DNA from 4 places in the Cytobacillus sp. GQ23 genome. Region 3 is predicted to be linked to each of the others. Evidence: riboswitches for the same ligand, from Rfam matches in the RefSeq annotation. Region 3 holds a riboswitch; each other region holds the start of a gene.
The links. A riboswitch is a leader RNA that binds a small molecule or an ion and turns the genes downstream of it on or off. The one in region 3 is predicted to bind thiamine pyrophosphate.
Positions count from the first base shown of each region.

Region 1 (4,213 bases), on a different contig from region 3:
ATCCTGCTCCTTTTTCACGGAATTGAAACAGGGTGATGCCCCCTTGAATCGCTGATCGGAGAATTTCTTCAGGATCTTGATGGCAATTAACGCTTCCCATGATGAAATATACCTTTAGCCAGTCTCTCATTTGTTTAGTATTGACTTCCATGTATGAGGCTCTCCTTTTTCTTGGCATTAAAGGCCCAATGATTGGTTGGCCCATGGCCGCTGCCAATTTTTAAGTCATTTTCAATTGCTGCCTGGATAAATTGCTTAGCGCGATCTGCAGCCAGGGGTACAGATAGGCCGTCAGCGAGGCCAGCTGTGATGGCAGCCGAAAAAGTGCAGCCTGTGCCGTGCGTGTTCACTGTTTCGATTCTATTACTCTTGAATTCGGTAAAACATTCTCCATCAAATAATAGATCCGCAGCCATTTTTCCCTCCTCATGGCCGCCCTTTATGATGACATGTCTTGCTCCAAGCCTGTGCAATTCATAAGCAGCCTTCTTTTTATCATCCATAGACCGAATGATAGTATCCGTTAATACCTCTGCTTCTGGAATATTGGGTGTAATCACCATGGAAAGCGGAATCAAATGCTTTTTCATTGCTAAAATAGCTTCAGTCTGAAGAAGGCTTGCTCCGCCCTTAGCAATCATCACAGGATCAATGACGATATTTTTCCAGCCGTAATTTGCCATCTCCTTTGAAACAGTTTCAATGATCTCAGCACTGAACAGCATTCCAGTTTTGACTGCATCCGGACTTAAATCTTCTCCTATGGATTGTATTTGGGATGCAACCGCATCTGCGGTCATTGGAAAAACTCCCTGTACTCCTCTGGTGTTTTGGGCGGTTACGGCAGTTAAAGCTGACATGCCGAATACACCCAGTTCCTGAAAGGTTTTTAAGTCTGCCTGAATACCTGCACCTCCTCCGCTGTCTGATCCCGCTATAGTTAATGCTTTGTTCACTTTCATATGTATTGCCTCCTATCCTTCCGTTTTTTCAATTGAACCGCGCATTTCAACATCTTCAGCTGAAATATTATATAAGCTGTTCAAAAACTCTATCTGGAAAGTGCCCGGGCCCCTGCCATCTGTATTTTCTGCTGCGATTTCGGCGGCAGAGCCATATACGACCAGAGCAGCAGCTGCCGCTTTTACAGGATCTTTTTCAACTGCTGCGAAAGCTCCTACGACAGAAGTCAAAAGACATCCGGCACCCGTTACCTTCGTTAATAGGGAATGTCCATTGCGGATGGTAAATGTAGTATGTCCATCTGTAACAATGTCCTGTTTGCCTGTTATGACGGTGACTGAACCAGGTTTATTTGCTGCAGATTTGGCAAGCTCTAATGTGTTTCCTTCTGCTTCTCCTGCATCGACGCCCTTAATATTCCATTGCTGTCCTGCGGCATTGGCGATTTCTGCCGCATTGCCTCTTATGATGCTAATATCTAATTCTTTCATTATTCGATTGGCAGTTTCTGTGCGGTAGGCAGTGGCGCCGGCGCCAACAGGATCAAAAATAACCGGCACCCCATGCTGATTGGCTGATTTTCCTGCGATAAGCATACTTTTCACTTCTTTTTCAGACAGTGTTCCCATATTCAGAACCAGTGCCCCGGCGATTTTAGCCATATCACCCGCCTCTTCATGCGCATAGGCCATGACAGGTGATGCTCCAATAGCCAGCAGGCCATTGGCAGTGAAATTGGTTACTACTACATTGGTGATATTATGTACTAATGGATTTATCTCTCTTACTTTCTCCAATAGGCTGGTAATTTCTTGAATGTTCACATCTATTCCTCCTCTGCAAATGCTGCTTAATAGTTTCTTAAGGGAACACAAAAAGCCAGATCCCATATATGGACCTGGCTGAATAATCTGTAGAGAGTCATTTGGTTCTCCGCAATTACTACTTTCCTACGCTGGTATAATCCAGATCAGGTCCGAAGGGTAAAAAACAGTCCGGTTTCTTTCTCAGCCCGCGAGCATCGGGCACCCCTAGCAGTAAAACTATTAAGTTGGCTGTTTTTATCTTAGCCTGAATCGTGAAATCTGTAAAGCTTGCAATTCTGCCGCTTCCTCTTTAAGGTGTAAGTAAGAATACATAGCTTGGAGGATTCAGATATGGCTGAACACCATTTTCACTTGAAAGCACATTGGCCTGGTCTTCGCAATGATGTGGGGGAAATAGAAACAGGCGGCCTGAGAACAAAGGTATCCATTCCACCGGAAATGGACGGTCCCGGAATCGGAACGAATCCGGATGAAATGCTGCTTGGGGCGGCGGCTGCTTGTTATATTATTACCCTTGCAGCCATGATGGAACGCAGCCGGCTCGATAAAGAGGACCTCACGATGGAGTCAGTCGGAATTGTGGATGTCACAAAAGGTGTGATTACGTACAAAAAGATTATTCATCGTCCAGTTATCGTGCTGAAGGCAGACGCCGATGGAAAGGACTATACACTTGCCAAGAAGCTGGCGCAAAAAGCGGAAGCATCCTGTATGATCTCAAGGGCCATTAAAGGAAATGTGGAAGTCGAAGTACAGGAAACCATCCGCAATAAAAAAACAAACGAAACACCGGCAGGATAGCCGGTGTTTCGTTCAGATTAAAGAGCCCATTTACGGATGGCCAGTGCAACGCCGGCTTCATCATTCGTTCCTGTTACAGCATCGGCTGTTTCTTTAACAATGTCCTGTGCATTTCCCATCGCTACTCCCCAGCCTGATTCCTCAATCATGGCAATATCGTTCAAGCTGTCTCCCATGGCCATTACATTTTCCATTGAAATACCAAGGAGTTCGGTTACTTTGAGGATTCCTATGGCTTTGTTGATGCCTAAAGCATTGACTTCAATATTGGTTAAGCTTGAGTTGGTAATTTCGAGATCGCCCTTTGATCGAAGTTCCTTATGGATCAGTTCCCTGATCGCATCATCTGAAATATCAAACCCAAATTTAAGCCATTCATGGTCATGGATATTTTCCGGCATTTCGTTCATCCACACCCGTTCACAGCTAGTTGCCCAGAAATTGGTCTTGTGTGTCTGAGACAGATTCCACATCCATTCCATTACTTTAGAATCCACTGGAGCTCTTAAAATGGATTCACCATCAGGTCCAAATATTTCGCTGCCATTTACCGTGATCAAATAAGAATTTAATTCAAGAGAATCAGCATGATCGCCTGCCGTTAATCTGGATCTGCCAGTGCTCAAAATAACTTCGATGCCTTTCTCCTTTGCCTCTTTTATAGCTGCACGGTTCTCTTCAGGAATTTCTCCTTTGGAATTCAGTAATGTTCCATCCATATCAAGGGCGATTAATTTAATTTGCGGTGGAATTTTAGAATCTTTCATAATCCTCTTCCTTTCTTCTATTAACACAATAAAGCCATTATATAGGTAAGCCGGCTTTCCTTCAAAGAAGGCGCATTCCAGATGAATACTTTTAAGGAAAATGGAAATACCTGTATGTATTAAATATTAAAGGTGATGTTACTATGTATCTCGCACTTGTGATGATCGTATGGATTTTGTTCGCTTACCGCTTTATTGACTGGTCGCAGTGGAGAAAGCAATATCCGACTGTTTTATTTTTTATTGCAATCAACCTGACCTACAATATGCTCTATTTTAATCATACACTATGGGCTTTTAGAGGCATTACGGCGGAATGGCTGAATCATTCAATTATTAACTTAGCCTTCACTTTTTTTATTACACCTATGGCTCTGATCATTTATCTGCAGCGCTACCCTGAATATAAAAAACAGGGATACATATACTCTGCTGTATGGATTGGCTTTTTTACGATTATTCAATCACTGTTTGCCCACAAAGGAATGTATGTGTACGATAACGGCTGGAACAGCTGGCATAATATTTGTCTGAATATCGCTTTATTTGCTGTATTGCGAATCCACTATCGAAGACCGGCGGTTGCCATGCTGATTTCCCTGCCTGCTGCGGTGGTATTCTATTTATTATTCCCTGTTCCATTGGACAGCCTAAAATAAATGCATACATAAAGCGAGGTGTACTGGAATGATTATTCAGAACGATTTGTCTGTTTTCTTATTTTTGCTCCTTCTGTTCGCAACCTATGCATCGATGTGGTTTTATTTAATTAGGAAAAAAACAAATAAATAATTTAGCGCAGACCAAATGGTTTGCGCTTTTTGTGTATACTCTTAATACATGCCAAAAAAATGA
Region 1 is NZ_JCAXER010000028.1:44,920-49,132, reverse strand. It holds gene thiE (thiamine phosphate synthase) at 1-151, opposite strand, end outside; gene thiD (bifunctional hydroxymethylpyrimidine kinase/phosphomethylpyrimidine kinase) at 135-962, opposite strand; gene thiM (hydroxyethylthiazole kinase) at 975-1,787, opposite strand; TPP riboswitch at 1,894-2,006, opposite strand; gene AC6CHU_RS20705 (OsmC family protein) at 2,121-2,591, shown strand; gene AC6CHU_RS20700 (Cof-type HAD-IIB family hydrolase) at 2,609-3,358, opposite strand; gene AC6CHU_RS20695 (CBO0543 family protein) at 3,502-4,017, shown strand.
Region 1: another riboswitch for thiamine pyrophosphate. It lies ahead of thiM (hydroxyethylthiazole kinase); the one in region 3 lies ahead of thiW (energy coupling factor transporter S component ThiW).

Region 2 (4,213 bases), on a different contig from region 3:
CTTGAAATAAAAACAATAAATCCTATTACAATACCTGCTGCTGTACTATTTCGGAAAAAATGCAAAACGCGCTGCTGTTGAATTGTCATATTTTCATCCCCTTTTATTTAATATTCTAACTATGTTCACAAATTTGTCAAACTTTTTGTCACGAATTTGTCAAAATTATTTTTCAATAAAAAACGCCCTGCATAGGCTGCAGAGCGTTTTTCTACTGATATAGGTTTTTAATGTTCTCCAAATCTTCCTTTAGACTGCAAATTTCCTGACGGGTCAGCATAAGCGGCATTTGATCGTAAAGTGTAATTATTTGCCCTCCCTCATCTTCTTCATGAAGGGTAAGATAATTATACAGAGTTTCACATTGATGTTTGTTGAGGACCGACTGGGTATTGAAGCTTTTTACTTTTTGAATCTCAAAAGCACTGGTTTCCGCATCAAATACGCCAGTTATGATATTTCCCTGCAAAGTATTGGACAAGGTCTTCACTCCCCTTTTTTGAGTAATATACCCATTATTCAGAAGCAATTTCCTAATATATCAAAAAAACTTTGGAAATATCATTTAATTATAATTATATTCTGCAGCATAGTAATCAGATTTACTTTTTACCTAAAGTAAACCCTTCAAATAGCCTCCCGCCAAAGGGTTCAAGCACTTTATCAATCAGGATAACTATCTTTTCAATGTTATTTGTTTTATAAAACGAATCAAATGCTTCAACGAATTCGTCTGCAAGTTCTTTGTCGTGGTGAACTAATGAACGAACAAGCCATTTAGATGATCCAATCCATTTACGATTACTGCGAAGTATGAACTCACCCACTAACTCCCCGAGTTTACTTGCAATAAAAATTCCTTCTCCTCTGTTTTGGCATCCGATTAAATCATCTAGTGCATCTGTGATGAAATATCTCTTCAAATCGATGGTTTTTTTGATCATGCTTTTGGTCCTTGTTCCAGCAGTTCTTTCGCTTCTTTCTTTATGCCTGCTATAAGACCTGTATCTTTTAGTATCTTCCCTTCACTAACCATTCTTGGCATAGAAGGTTTTGCTTCTTTACAATCACTTTCAAAAAAGAAACGATAAGACGTTAAATTATGTACAAATAGTTCAATATTCCAGCCAAACTCAATGACCGATTCACGATAAGAAGAAACTAAATTATCATCAAAAATGACAAGATCTAAATCAGATGTTTCAGTTGCTTGTCCACGAACAACACTCCCAGCCAATAAAGCTCCCTGACAATTTGGAAAATGTCTTTCAACAAATTGGACGGCAGCTTCTATTGGTTCAGGTCTTTTTTTCATTTTATTTACTCCCTTATAAAGAATCTCACTCACAAACTATAATATTACATGAATTTTCCAAATATCTTGAATTGGAAAGTTTAATCCATTTGACAATAAAAAAGCAGACCAATCACTATGTAAATTAGTCTGCTGAATAAAGCTCTTATCGAATTCGTGGAAATATATCAAAGGAGTTATCAGGAGGCACTTTTGTGAGATTGAAGGCCTTCATCCGATTTTTGAATAATTAATCTTGGTGCCGACGAAATAATGAACACGGCCGCGATTGAGCAGAGAATGGCCGCTCCAAGCATGGTAGCCCCGTTAGCCAGGAAGGAAAAAAGAACCGGCGACATCCCTTTTGGCGCATAGCTTCCGAAGAAAAGAACACCTGCTATAAAATGCCAGAAATACCGGGCGAAGCTTCCGATAAATACTGCCACGACTACCCAGCCAAGCGCTTTCTTCCTGCTGCCGGTGCGCAGCTGATTTTGAATAACACGATAAAACAAGCCGGCAAAACCGATACAAGCAAATGCAACAAAATACTCAATAAATGCCTGAAGCGGAGTGGCAATCCAGGCATCTCCCATGGCGATCTGCAGTATCCCCCATAAGAGTCCTGCAATAAAGCTGACTTTAAATCCTCTTCTAAAGGCCAGAATAAAAATCGGAATCATCGCCACAGATATAGAAATGGATGGCGACAGCTTGATGGATGGCAGAAGATCAAGAATGATAGCGAATGCTGCAAAAAATGAAGCCTCTATCATTGCGATTAAGCTTAATTTCTTCATAAAAAAATCCCCCTTTAGTCTCGAGACGATACCCCAAGGGAGAATAAGCAGACAGAATAGTGCAACTGCCTTTTATTCCACATTCCTGCGCTAGCATTAACTAACAGGTTCAAAGGGTCAGAACAGCGGGCTGTTCACTCTCAGCGATATGCTCCCCTTGTGGCACGTTATTGAATTATTCGCTTTTAGTATATATGAAAGAATTAATGGTGAAAAGAAATTACTCCTCCTCTCCAAAAATATTTTGTTTATCCCACTTGCCTTTTCGATAATACATAAAGGCAATAACACTGCTAATGCCAAAACTGATCCCCATTCCTGCTGCAATTCCCTTATCCCCTATATACTTTGAAAATAGATAAGTTAAAGGATATCGGAGGATCCAGAATGAAATGATATTGAGGATAAGAACTTGAAACATGGCGCCTGAGGCTCTTACCACACCATTCAATACAAAATTAATGCCCAGGAGAGGATAGAAAAAAGCAATGATTTTCAAATATTCAGTGCCATAGTGTACTGATTCTTTATCCTGTATAAACAGGTGCACCCCATACTCTGCAAATAGGAACGTCCCCAAAGCAATGATAAACATGATGGCAAGATTGTAGAGGACTCCGTACAACGCTATTTGATGTACCCGTTCCCATCGATTTCCTCCTATATTTTGACCAGCCATACTATTGACTGCAGTCCCCAATGCCATGGCAGGAAGCATTATGATACTGTCGATCCGCTGTGCTGCACCAAACCCTGCAACGACGTCACTCCCAAAAGAAGTAACGACAGACATAATAGCCATAACGCCAGCCGATATGACAGTCATTTGGAGTCCTGAAGGAATGCCAAGCTTGAAGATCAGCACGGCCTCCTCTTTGTAAGGCCAAGATGGAATTGTAAAAGGCGCCAGCTTTTTGCGGAGTATGAATATCATGCCGATCATAAAGGCGACTCCCTGTGAAAGGATGGTTGCATAGGCGGCCCCATCAATGCCAAGCTGAAATACTGATATAAAAAGAGGATCGAGAATTGCATTTAACACGACAGCTATCAGCACAAAGTACAGGGGGCTTTTGCTGTCTCCGAGTGCTCTTAGTACAGTTCCTATAAAGTTATACCCGAATAAAAACAAAATACCAATGAAGTTAATCTGCAAATACGATGCAGCCTCTCCGGCCATTACGGCAGGTGTGCCCATGAAGGCCAGAATTCTTTCCGCAAGCAGGAATCCGGCTATTCCAAGAACAACCGACAAAATGGTCTGTATGACGGTAAAGGCATTTAAATAACGCTTAAGCCCCTCTGCCTGATCTCCGCCTTTTTGCTGGGATAGAATCGTTAATGCCGCATTGTTTATTCCAATGATAAATGAAAGTACTGTAAAGATTACAGTGCCTGAAATTGCAACAGCCCCCAATGCATCAGCTCCCAGCAGATTCCCAACCCACAGACTATCAATAAATTGATAGGAAACCTGCAGGAGATTAGTGAGCATTATGGGAGTTGAGAACAACAAGAGCTGTTTAAAAATATTTCCTTTTGTAAAGTCCTGCTGAGCCATTTTAACACCTTTTTCCCCTATATATTTCAATATTTTTATCAACAGAAATCGCTTATCCGCTTTTATTATTCACTATTTCACATTCAGTTTCCAATAAAATGGTTTGTACTAGACTTCCCCCCTGTCACATATCTTTCACATTTATTAACCCTTTGAACGCTGTTGTAGCACACTTTCTAATAAAGGATATTATTTTTCCATAATTTACAATGTTTAAAAAGAGTTAAACCCTTTTATTAACAATTTTAATTTCTTATAATGTAGGTATGTTCAATGAGGAGGGAATTGGTTGAAATCACTTTTAAAGAAGCCTTCGACGATTATAACTATTGCATTGGTAGTCACGGTGATTTTGGCGGCGGTTATTTGGACCGTACAAGCAGGAAATAAGGATGTGACAGTCCCGTTTTCTTCTGTGGAAAAAATTATTGCCTCCCAGGATGGAAAGATTGTTACAGTACAGGAATATAAAAATGGGAAACTGCTGATCACAGCTCCTGATGGCGAGTACATCTCTCATGTGCCTCCCAACAGTGATATGGTTGATAAATTAGTAGA
Region 2 is NZ_JCAXER010000024.1:69,950-74,162, forward strand. It holds gene AC6CHU_RS19215 (hypothetical protein) at 1-89, opposite strand, end outside; gene AC6CHU_RS19220 (hypothetical protein) at 212-481, opposite strand; gene AC6CHU_RS19225 (nucleotidyltransferase) at 603-944, opposite strand; gene AC6CHU_RS19230 (nucleotidyltransferase domain-containing protein) at 941-1,315, opposite strand; gene thiT (energy-coupled thiamine transporter ThiT) at 1,495-2,094, opposite strand; TPP riboswitch at 2,160-2,262, opposite strand; gene AC6CHU_RS19240 (MATE family efflux transporter) at 2,315-3,655, opposite strand; gene AC6CHU_RS19245 (AAA family ATPase) at 3,945-4,213, shown strand, end outside.
Region 2: another riboswitch for thiamine pyrophosphate. It lies ahead of thiT (energy-coupled thiamine transporter ThiT); the one in region 3 lies ahead of thiW (energy coupling factor transporter S component ThiW).

Region 3 (4,213 bases):
AGTAGAGATAATTCCTCCATGAACCAGTCCAGCGCTGTTAATAAAGAGCGGCTGGACTGGCAAAGTGACTTTCATATTACTTTTACTGACTCTTTCGTAATGGAATTTCAGAAACTCATCAAAAGGCTGCTTGATTAACATTTGGTACACTCCAATTTCATTTAGTTAAGATGGTTATTCCCGATTCTTTGTGAAATCCCTGCTTATTGAGACTCTTTTTTTGCCAGGGAGAGACTCCAAAATTATTACATGGTTTCAAATAATCCATAAAAATGATATTATTTTCAATAAATTCAAAAAAAGGCGGGCGGGAAAATGGCAAAAGTAGAGAATATTAGTTTCGCTGAAAACTTTCCTATTTCATTTAAGGAGCTTGAAAAGGAAGCGGAGAAAGTGATGGGAGCAGACGGTTTTGGCTATGTTCAATCAGGAGCCGGCGGGGAAGAAACGCTTAGAAAGAATATCGACTCCTTTGCAAAATACTCAATTGTGCCGAGAATGCTGAAGGATGTTTCCATGCCGGATATAAGTGTGAACATATTTGGAAAAACATATCCTTATCCTATTTTCCTTGCTCCGATTGGAATGCAGCGGCTTGAACATAATGAGGGAGAAATGGCATCTGCACGTGCAGCAGCTTCATTTGGCATTCCATTTATCCAGAGCACAGTTTCCAGTTATTCCATTGAAGAAATAGCCAGCACCACAGGCACGAGTCCCAAATGGTTCCAGCTATATTGGTCCAATTATGAAGAAGCATCGTTCAGCATGGTCCGGCGCGCGGAGGAAGCGGGGTATGAGGCCATTGTGTTAACGGTTGATACGGTGATGATGGGATGGAGGGAGGCTGATCTAAGAAATAACTTTTCCCCCTTAAAGCTTGGCTATGGAAAAGCTAATTATGAAAGTGATCCAGTCTTTATGGCCTCTCTCCAGGATGGCGATATCGTACAGGGAATCCTTAATAATATTCATCATCCAACATTAAGCTGGGAGCATATTGCGAGATTAAAGGAGAAAACAAGCCTGCCCATTTTATTAAAGGGCATTCTCCACCCTGAAGATGCCGGGCTGGCCGTTGAAAGAGGGATAGATGGAATCATTGTCTCCAATCATGGCGGCAGACAGCTTGATGGAGTGATTGCGGCGATTGATGCGCTCGGACCGATTGCGAAGGAAGTTAAAGGGCGGATCCCGGTTTTGTTTGACAGCGGCATTCGACGAGGTTCAGATGTGGTTAAAGCTCTGGCGCTGGGAGCCGACGCCGTTTGCCTGGGGAGGCCGTATGTGTATGGCCTGGCCATTGGCGGGCAGGCTGGAGTTGAAAAAGTACTTGCCAACTTTATAGAAGAAACAAAAGTGTCGCTTTCCCTGGCAGGGGTAGGGAGCTTAAAGGATATTGCCGGTCTGCAGCTAATTCGAATGAAGTATTAAGTGTTATCAAACTTCCTGCCATGAAAAATTATAGTCTATGAAAAAGAGCCAAAATGAAAACGGACAAGCCTATTGCGCTAATTAATGACGAATCTGTTCAAAGCTCCGCAGCAGAAAATGATGAGCGCTTAATTCAATCCATCAAGAAAAGTATATAAGCGAAAAGATTGATGACATTGACGGAATAATTTGATAAGCTTGAAGTAGCTTATCAAATTAAATATCTATGTAACTACTAGGGGTGCCCCGAATGCGTGGGCTGAGAGGAAAGCGCGTATAGCTTTCCGACTCTTATGGACCTGATCTGGTTAATGCCAGCGGAGGGAAGTAGGATTTGACTATATGTCGATTCATTTACTTTAACCAAGCCAGGTCCTTGTCGGGATCTGGCTTTTTTGTATACATACTTCTCATCCTGATAAGCAATCAGGCTGCCCTTTTAGAAAGGAGGTATAGATGAACAAAACCCGATTGTTAACTGCGATGGCTTTATTTGTAGCAATAGGGACACTCGGATCCCATTTGCTCTGGTTTCCCGCAGGAGCAGCTAAGGCCTATCCGGTCCAGCATGCGGTAAATGTATTGGCAGCGGTGACACTTGGTCCCCTGCCGGCAGCAGCTGTCGCTTTTATGATTGCATTGCTGCGTAATTTGCTTGGATTCGGGACGCTGCTTGCGTTCCCAGGCGGAATGATCGGTGCGTTTTTGGCTGGTGTTCTTTATTTGAAATTCAGACGGAAAATATGGGCTGCCATTGGAGAGGTAGTGGGCACCGGCATAATTGGTGCATTGTTTGCCGTTCCGTACGCAAAGCTTCTCATGGGCAGTTCAGCTGGTGCATTCTTCTTCATGCCGCCGTTTCTGATCAGCAGCATTGCCGGTGCGGCGATAGGCTGGATGGTATTGGCGAAGGTTAAAGAGAAAAATCTGATTCGAGCAATGGGATGATTTTGGGATGGAATGCGGTTGGGTATGCTCAGGACGAGGAATTCCAGAAGAATAACCTGACTTTATGAGCATTTTTCACGGATTTATAGCGATATCCCAAAGTTATGAGAGGAAAACTTCAAGCTAGGTAAAAAACAATTAAAAACGTTAGAAAACTGCTAGGGGCGCTACGGCTGAGATAAGGAGCTTTTTCCTTTGTCCCTTGGAACCTGATCTGGATAATGCCAGCGCAGGGAAGCAGTGAGGACCTCAATCTAAATCCTCATGCTTTTTCCCCGGCAGCTTCTGAGTTTAATAGGAGGCTATTTTTTATGACTTTTTCAGAGATTTTGCGCAAAGAAAATGAAGATTTATTTCAGATGATATTTGAGCACCCATTTGTCCAGGGCATTGGGAGAGGAGATGTGCCGAAAGAGGCGCTTGCTCATTACATTAAAGCGGACTTTGAGTATTTGAATGCATTCATGCATATTTATGGGATTGCCATTTCAAAATCTGCGGAGCGCAAGGATATTGCTTATTTTAATCAGCAGATAGAATTTGTATTGAACAGCGAAGTGCATCCTCATCATAATTTCTGCCAGCAGATTGGGGTAGATTATGAAGCATTGCAGGGGTATCCGCTCCCTCCGACAGCTGATCATTATGTAAAACATATGATGTATCATGCCCACACAGGCGGAATGGGTGAAATCCTCGCTGCATTATTGCCTTGTCCATGGACATATTGGGAGATTGGGCTTGAGCTCATGAAGCAATATGAGCCAGATGAGAACCATCCGTTTTATCCATGGATCTCATTTTATGCAAATCTAAGAGTCGAAGCGGTGACCATGAATATGAGAAACCGTTTGGATGAGCTTGCTGAAGGGGCATCACCGGAAGAAAGACAGCGGATGAAGGATGCTTTCCGGAAAAGCTGCCAGCTGGAGCTTGGTTTCTGGGAGATGGCTTATACCTGTGAAAAGTGGCCGGCAGGCATTCCGGCAGCAACTTCATAAAACCATTATTTGCCTGAAGCTCTTACTGCAGGTGTTTCGAAAATTAAAATTCATAGTAGGGGGTGCACTAAATAGTGCGCCTCTTTTTTGTTATAAAAAACGTTTAAAAATGCTCAAAGAGTGGCTCTAAACGAATGTAATGAAATTGTAATAATCAAACGGTTGATACTCAGAAACGGATGTTTAATCACTTTCTAATATTACTGGAAAGCGAAGTGATGAAAAATTTCAAGAAAAGATTGGGAATGGTAATTTATGCCCCGTTTTAACCTTCTGGCCTGAAGGTATTTATAACTTAAACCCTAAATTTACTCGTACATCGTCCCGCTATGCAAAAGCCGAAAGGAGATGGAAATATGAGTGTTCAAAAAAGTACGGATAGCTCCAGCCTTGCAGAAGTTATAGACAGGATCTTAGACAAAGGAATTGTGATTGATGCATTTGTGAGAGTTTCTCTTGTCGGGATCGAAATTCTGACAGTTGAAGCGCGAGTGGTCATTGCCAGTGTGGATACGTGGCTGCGCTATGCTGAAGCGGTTGGTTTATTAACAGATGAAGTGCAAGAGGATGGCCTTATGGATAGAGGACAAAATCAGAAACCGCAATTTAGCGTATAGAGAAAAAAAATTAAACATTAAAAAGAAATGAGGCAGTAAACATGGAAAATCAAGAAGCAAACAATCAGACAGGAAATGAAATTAATAATCAGAGCAGTGAAGCAACACAAAATCAGGAAGTAAATCAGTGCAGCGAAGAAAATGAGCAAGCCGAAAACGGCAATGAATTGAAAGAAAAGAAGGAAGGCTCTAACTTTTCTATGAATCTGGCTA
Region 3 is NZ_JCAXER010000013.1:91,794-96,006, forward strand. It holds gene AC6CHU_RS12620 (PaaI family thioesterase) at 1-141, opposite strand, end outside; gene AC6CHU_RS12625 (alpha-hydroxy-acid oxidizing protein) at 316-1,434, shown strand; TPP riboswitch at 1,662-1,777, shown strand; gene thiW (energy coupling factor transporter S component ThiW) at 1,891-2,382, shown strand; TPP riboswitch at 2,533-2,635, shown strand; gene tenA (thiaminase II) at 2,694-3,383, shown strand; gene gvpA (gas vesicle structural protein GvpA) at 3,740-4,000, shown strand; gene AC6CHU_RS12645 (gas vesicle protein GvpP) at 4,042-4,213, shown strand, end outside.

Region 4 (4,213 bases), on a different contig from region 3:
ACCACCCCTTTTGACGATTGGTCTAAATATTCAAGGCGGGACAGCTCAAACGGGTTAGGCTTCTCCGTCCTGCCTTCGAGGATGTCTGCCATCAGCTCTCCTGTTGCCGGAGCGAGGAGGATCCCATTGCGGAAATGCCCCGCTGCAATATATAACCCATCAATGACTGGATGTTGTCCCAAAAAAGGCTGCCCATCAGCCGATTGCGGGCGAATTCCTGTCCAGGCTCGTTCCCATTCTGCATTCGCGATATCCGGCACCAGGTTTTGAGCCTTTTCCATCAGCTGGGAAATACCCTCAACGGTCACCTTTTCATCAAATGAGTTTGCTTTAACCGTTGCCCCAACTACCAGCCTTCCGGATTGCTTGGGAACGATATAACATCCGTGTGAAAAGATCGTCCCTTGTACAAGCGTTTTATCAGCCTTGACCGAGAAGCACTCGCCTTTAACCGGAATAATGGGCAGCACAAGGCCCGTTCTTTCAAGAATCTCCCTGCTCCAGGCACCGGAAGCAACGATAACGGAATCAGCCAGAAATTCTCCCTGGCTGGTTCTAACCCCATACACCCTTTCACCTTTTAAAATAAAATCTGTTACCTGTGTATACTCAAAAATTTCTGCGCCGAGGGTCATTGAAGCTTTTGCAAAGGCAAGGGATAATTCATATGCCTGTACCTGTCCATCATTCGGTATATACATCGCACCCCTTAATTTGGCTGATACGAATGGTTCACGTTTAATCAGGTCATCAATGGAAAACCATTCGGCATCCTCTCCCGCTTTTTGCTGGCTTTCTACTAATCTTTTTAAACTCATCTCCTCTGCAATATTATCTGCCACTCTATATACACCCTTATTTTGATAGCCGATATGCACTTGTGATAACTCTTCCAGTTCAGGAATCAGGGTCCGGTACATGGAGCGGCTTTTGCATGCGAGCTGGAACAGCGGGCCGTCTTCGGTCAGTTCCGTTTGCGCTCCTAAAATTCCAGCAGCCGCCCCGGAAGCCTTACCAGCTATTTTTCCCTTATCCAAAACAGCCACTTTATACCCTCTTTTTGCCAGTTGAAAAGCAATGGAGCTGCCATTAATGCCTCCGCCGATTATAACGGCGTCAAACCTTTTCCTCATCATATCCCCTCCTCATTTAACATTTTTGAAAAGAGCTTTGCTGCCTCCGCAGGCTCCTTTGCCTGCAATATCCCTGACATGACAGCAATGCCATCTGCCCCTGCCTCCAGGACTTCAAGTACGTTCTCTGGTTTAATGCCTCCAATTGCCAATACCGGAATGTCTACTGCCTTTTTTAGAGCCTCCAAAGACCCCGTGCCCCTTGGCGGGATTCCCTTCTTGGAGTCTGTTTCGAATATATGCCCATACAGGAGATAATCAGCCCCCTGTTTGGCAGCCTCTTCAGCAGCCTCAAGTGAATGTACAGAACAGCCGACAGGTACATCCGGAAAACGCATTTTTACAATATCAGCCGGCAGACTGTGATAAGCAAGATGCACACCCGCTTTAAACGCCCAGGCAACATCGGCGCGATCATTTATAATGATTTTTCTAACTGGAATACCCTTTTTAAGAAGGTGCTCTGCTGCTTCATATAACTCCCTTGATGTTCGATGTTTTTCCCTTAAATGAAAGCGATCCGTAAAGGGTTCAAGTTCAACTGCCATTTCAGCGAAGGCCACTGGAGATAGCTTTCCATCAGATATAACATGCAGCTGTTTTTTCATAGCAGTCGCCCCTAAGTTTTTTAGATTTTTTTGCAATAAAAAACCACCTTCTAAATAGAAAGCGGGGGTATGAGCCATAGAATTCAGACCCGATCCTCCACTTCCCTACGCTGGTATTTTAGCCAGATCAGGTTCCAAGGGTCTTAAAGCCTTTGCTTTAATCTCAGCCTTCAAACAGGCACCCCCAGCGGATATCATTCTATTAAACTATAAAAAGACTACTGATAAATGTTTCCACCGGCCTTATTAAATTCCTCAGCTTTTTCTTCCATGCCCTTCTGTATCGATTCGCTGGTTCCAATCTGATGCTCTTTTGCATAATTCCGGATATCCTGCGAAATTCTCATGCTGCAGAATTTTGGCCCGCACATGGAGCAGAAATGAGCGGTTTTTGCCCCTTCAGCCGGAAGGGTTTCATCATGGAATTCCAATGCCCGCTCAGGATCCAATGAGAGGTTGAATTGATCTCTCCAGCGGAATTCAAAACGGGCTTTTGACAGGGCATCGTCCCTTTTTTGCGCACCAGGATGCCCCTTTGCCAAATCTGCTGCATGAGCGGCAATTTTATACGTAATGACGCCTTCACGCACATCGTCTCTATTTGGCAAACCCAAATGTTCTTTAGGGGTGACATAGCAAAGCATCGCTGTTCCATACCAGCCTATCATGGCAGCCCCGATGGCAGAGGTAATATGATCATAGCCCGGAGCTATATCTGTCGTAAGAGGCCCAAGCGTGTAGAATGGTGCTTCTTTACAGATTTCCAATTGCTTATCCATATTCTCCTTGATTAAATGCATGGGAACATGGCCGGGTCCCTCGACCATTACCTGCACATCGTGATCCCAGGCAATTTTCGTCAGCTCACCAAGTGTTTCGAGCTCCGCAAACTGAGCCTCGTCATTTGCATCTGCAATCGATCCCGGCCGGAGTCCATCCCCTAAGGAGAAGGCCACATCATAAGCTTTCATGATTTCGCAGATTTCTTCAAAGTGTGTATATAAAAAGTTCTCTTTATGATGGTGCAGACACCATTGGGCCATGATGGACCCGCCTCTGGACACAATTCCAGTCAGCCTTTTGGCAGTAAGCGGTACATAACGCAAAAGGACACCTGCATGTATTGTAAAATAATCAACACCCTGCTCTGCCTGTTCGATTAACGTATCCCTATACACTTCCCATGTGAGGTCCTCAGCAATTCCATTCACCTTCTCCAAAGCTTGATATATCGGCACCGTCCCAACAGGAACAGCAGAATTTCTGATAATCCATTCACGTGTTGTGTGAATATTTTTGCCAGTTGATAGATCCATAATTGTATCTGCTCCCCAGCGTGTGGCCCATGTCATCTTCTCAACCTCTTCTTCAATAGAAGATGAGACTGCTGAGTTTCCAATGTTCGCATTAATCTTCACATGGAAATTCCGTCCGATTATCATTGGCTCTGTCTCAGGATGATTGATATTAGAAGGAATAATGGCACGTCCTCTCGCTACTTCGGACCGAACAAATTCCGGTTCCATATTTTCCCGAATAGCTATAAACTCCATCTCCGGTGTTATGATCCCTTTTTTTGCATAGTGAAGCTGGGTGACATTTTTCCCTTTTATTGCTTTCAGTGGCTTGCGGGATAGACATGGAAAAAGTTTATGATTAGCACGCGGATCATCTTCATTAAGGTAGCCGTTGTCCTCGGGCTTTATTTTCCGCCCATCATATTCTTCTACATCTTCGCGTTCTTGAATCCACCGGCTTCTTATAGGAGGAAGCCCTTTTTTTAGATTTGCCGTATGCTGAGGGTCTGTATAAGGGCCGCTCGTATCATAGACGCGAACCGGCTCATTTACTTGCTGACCAAAACTTCCGGTGGTGGGACTTAATTCTATCTCACGCATCGGAACCTTTATGTCAGGTCTCGATCCTTCCACATAGATTTTCCTGCTGCCAGTAAAGCTCGACATAATAGAAATACTTTCATGATTTAATGAACTTGCAGTCATTGTTATCTCTCCCTTATTCAAAAATATAGGGACGAGACCTGGAACCGGGAAGTGCCGGATATGTAAAAAAGCCGGTCCACATAATGATGGACCGGCTTAACCGCAGATGTCTTTGCACAAAGAAACTTTTGCACATTCTAACTTCCCCACGCTGGTATAATCCAGATCAGGTCCAAAGAGTCAAGAAACTTTAGCGCGTTTCTCTCTCAGCCCAAGCTATTGGGCACCCCTAGTTATTACTATTTAATTCTACTTTAGTATACATAATTCAGAAAACAAATAAAAGGTATTTCTGCAAACGTGAATCAAAAAGCTTTCACCTTTTCACGCATGGATCCTTCTCCTAAATGCCCTGCGGCATTTCTGATTAGACATTCAAATTCTAAAAAAAACATAAAAACGCCTGACATAAGCAGACGTTTTTCCATAAATTTAAGATGTGCAGCATCATTTAATTCTCTTCTGAACC
Region 4 is NZ_JCAXER010000037.1:11,264-15,476, reverse strand. It holds gene thiO (glycine oxidase ThiO) at 1-1,133, opposite strand, end outside; gene AC6CHU_RS23260 (thiamine phosphate synthase) at 1,133-1,741, opposite strand; TPP riboswitch at 1,827-1,937, opposite strand; gene thiC (phosphomethylpyrimidine synthase ThiC) at 1,960-3,744, opposite strand; TPP riboswitch at 3,871-3,985, opposite strand; gene AC6CHU_RS23250 (hypothetical protein) at 4,196-4,213, opposite strand, start outside.
Region 4: another riboswitch for thiamine pyrophosphate. It lies ahead of AC6CHU_RS23260 (thiamine phosphate synthase); the one in region 3 lies ahead of thiW (energy coupling factor transporter S component ThiW).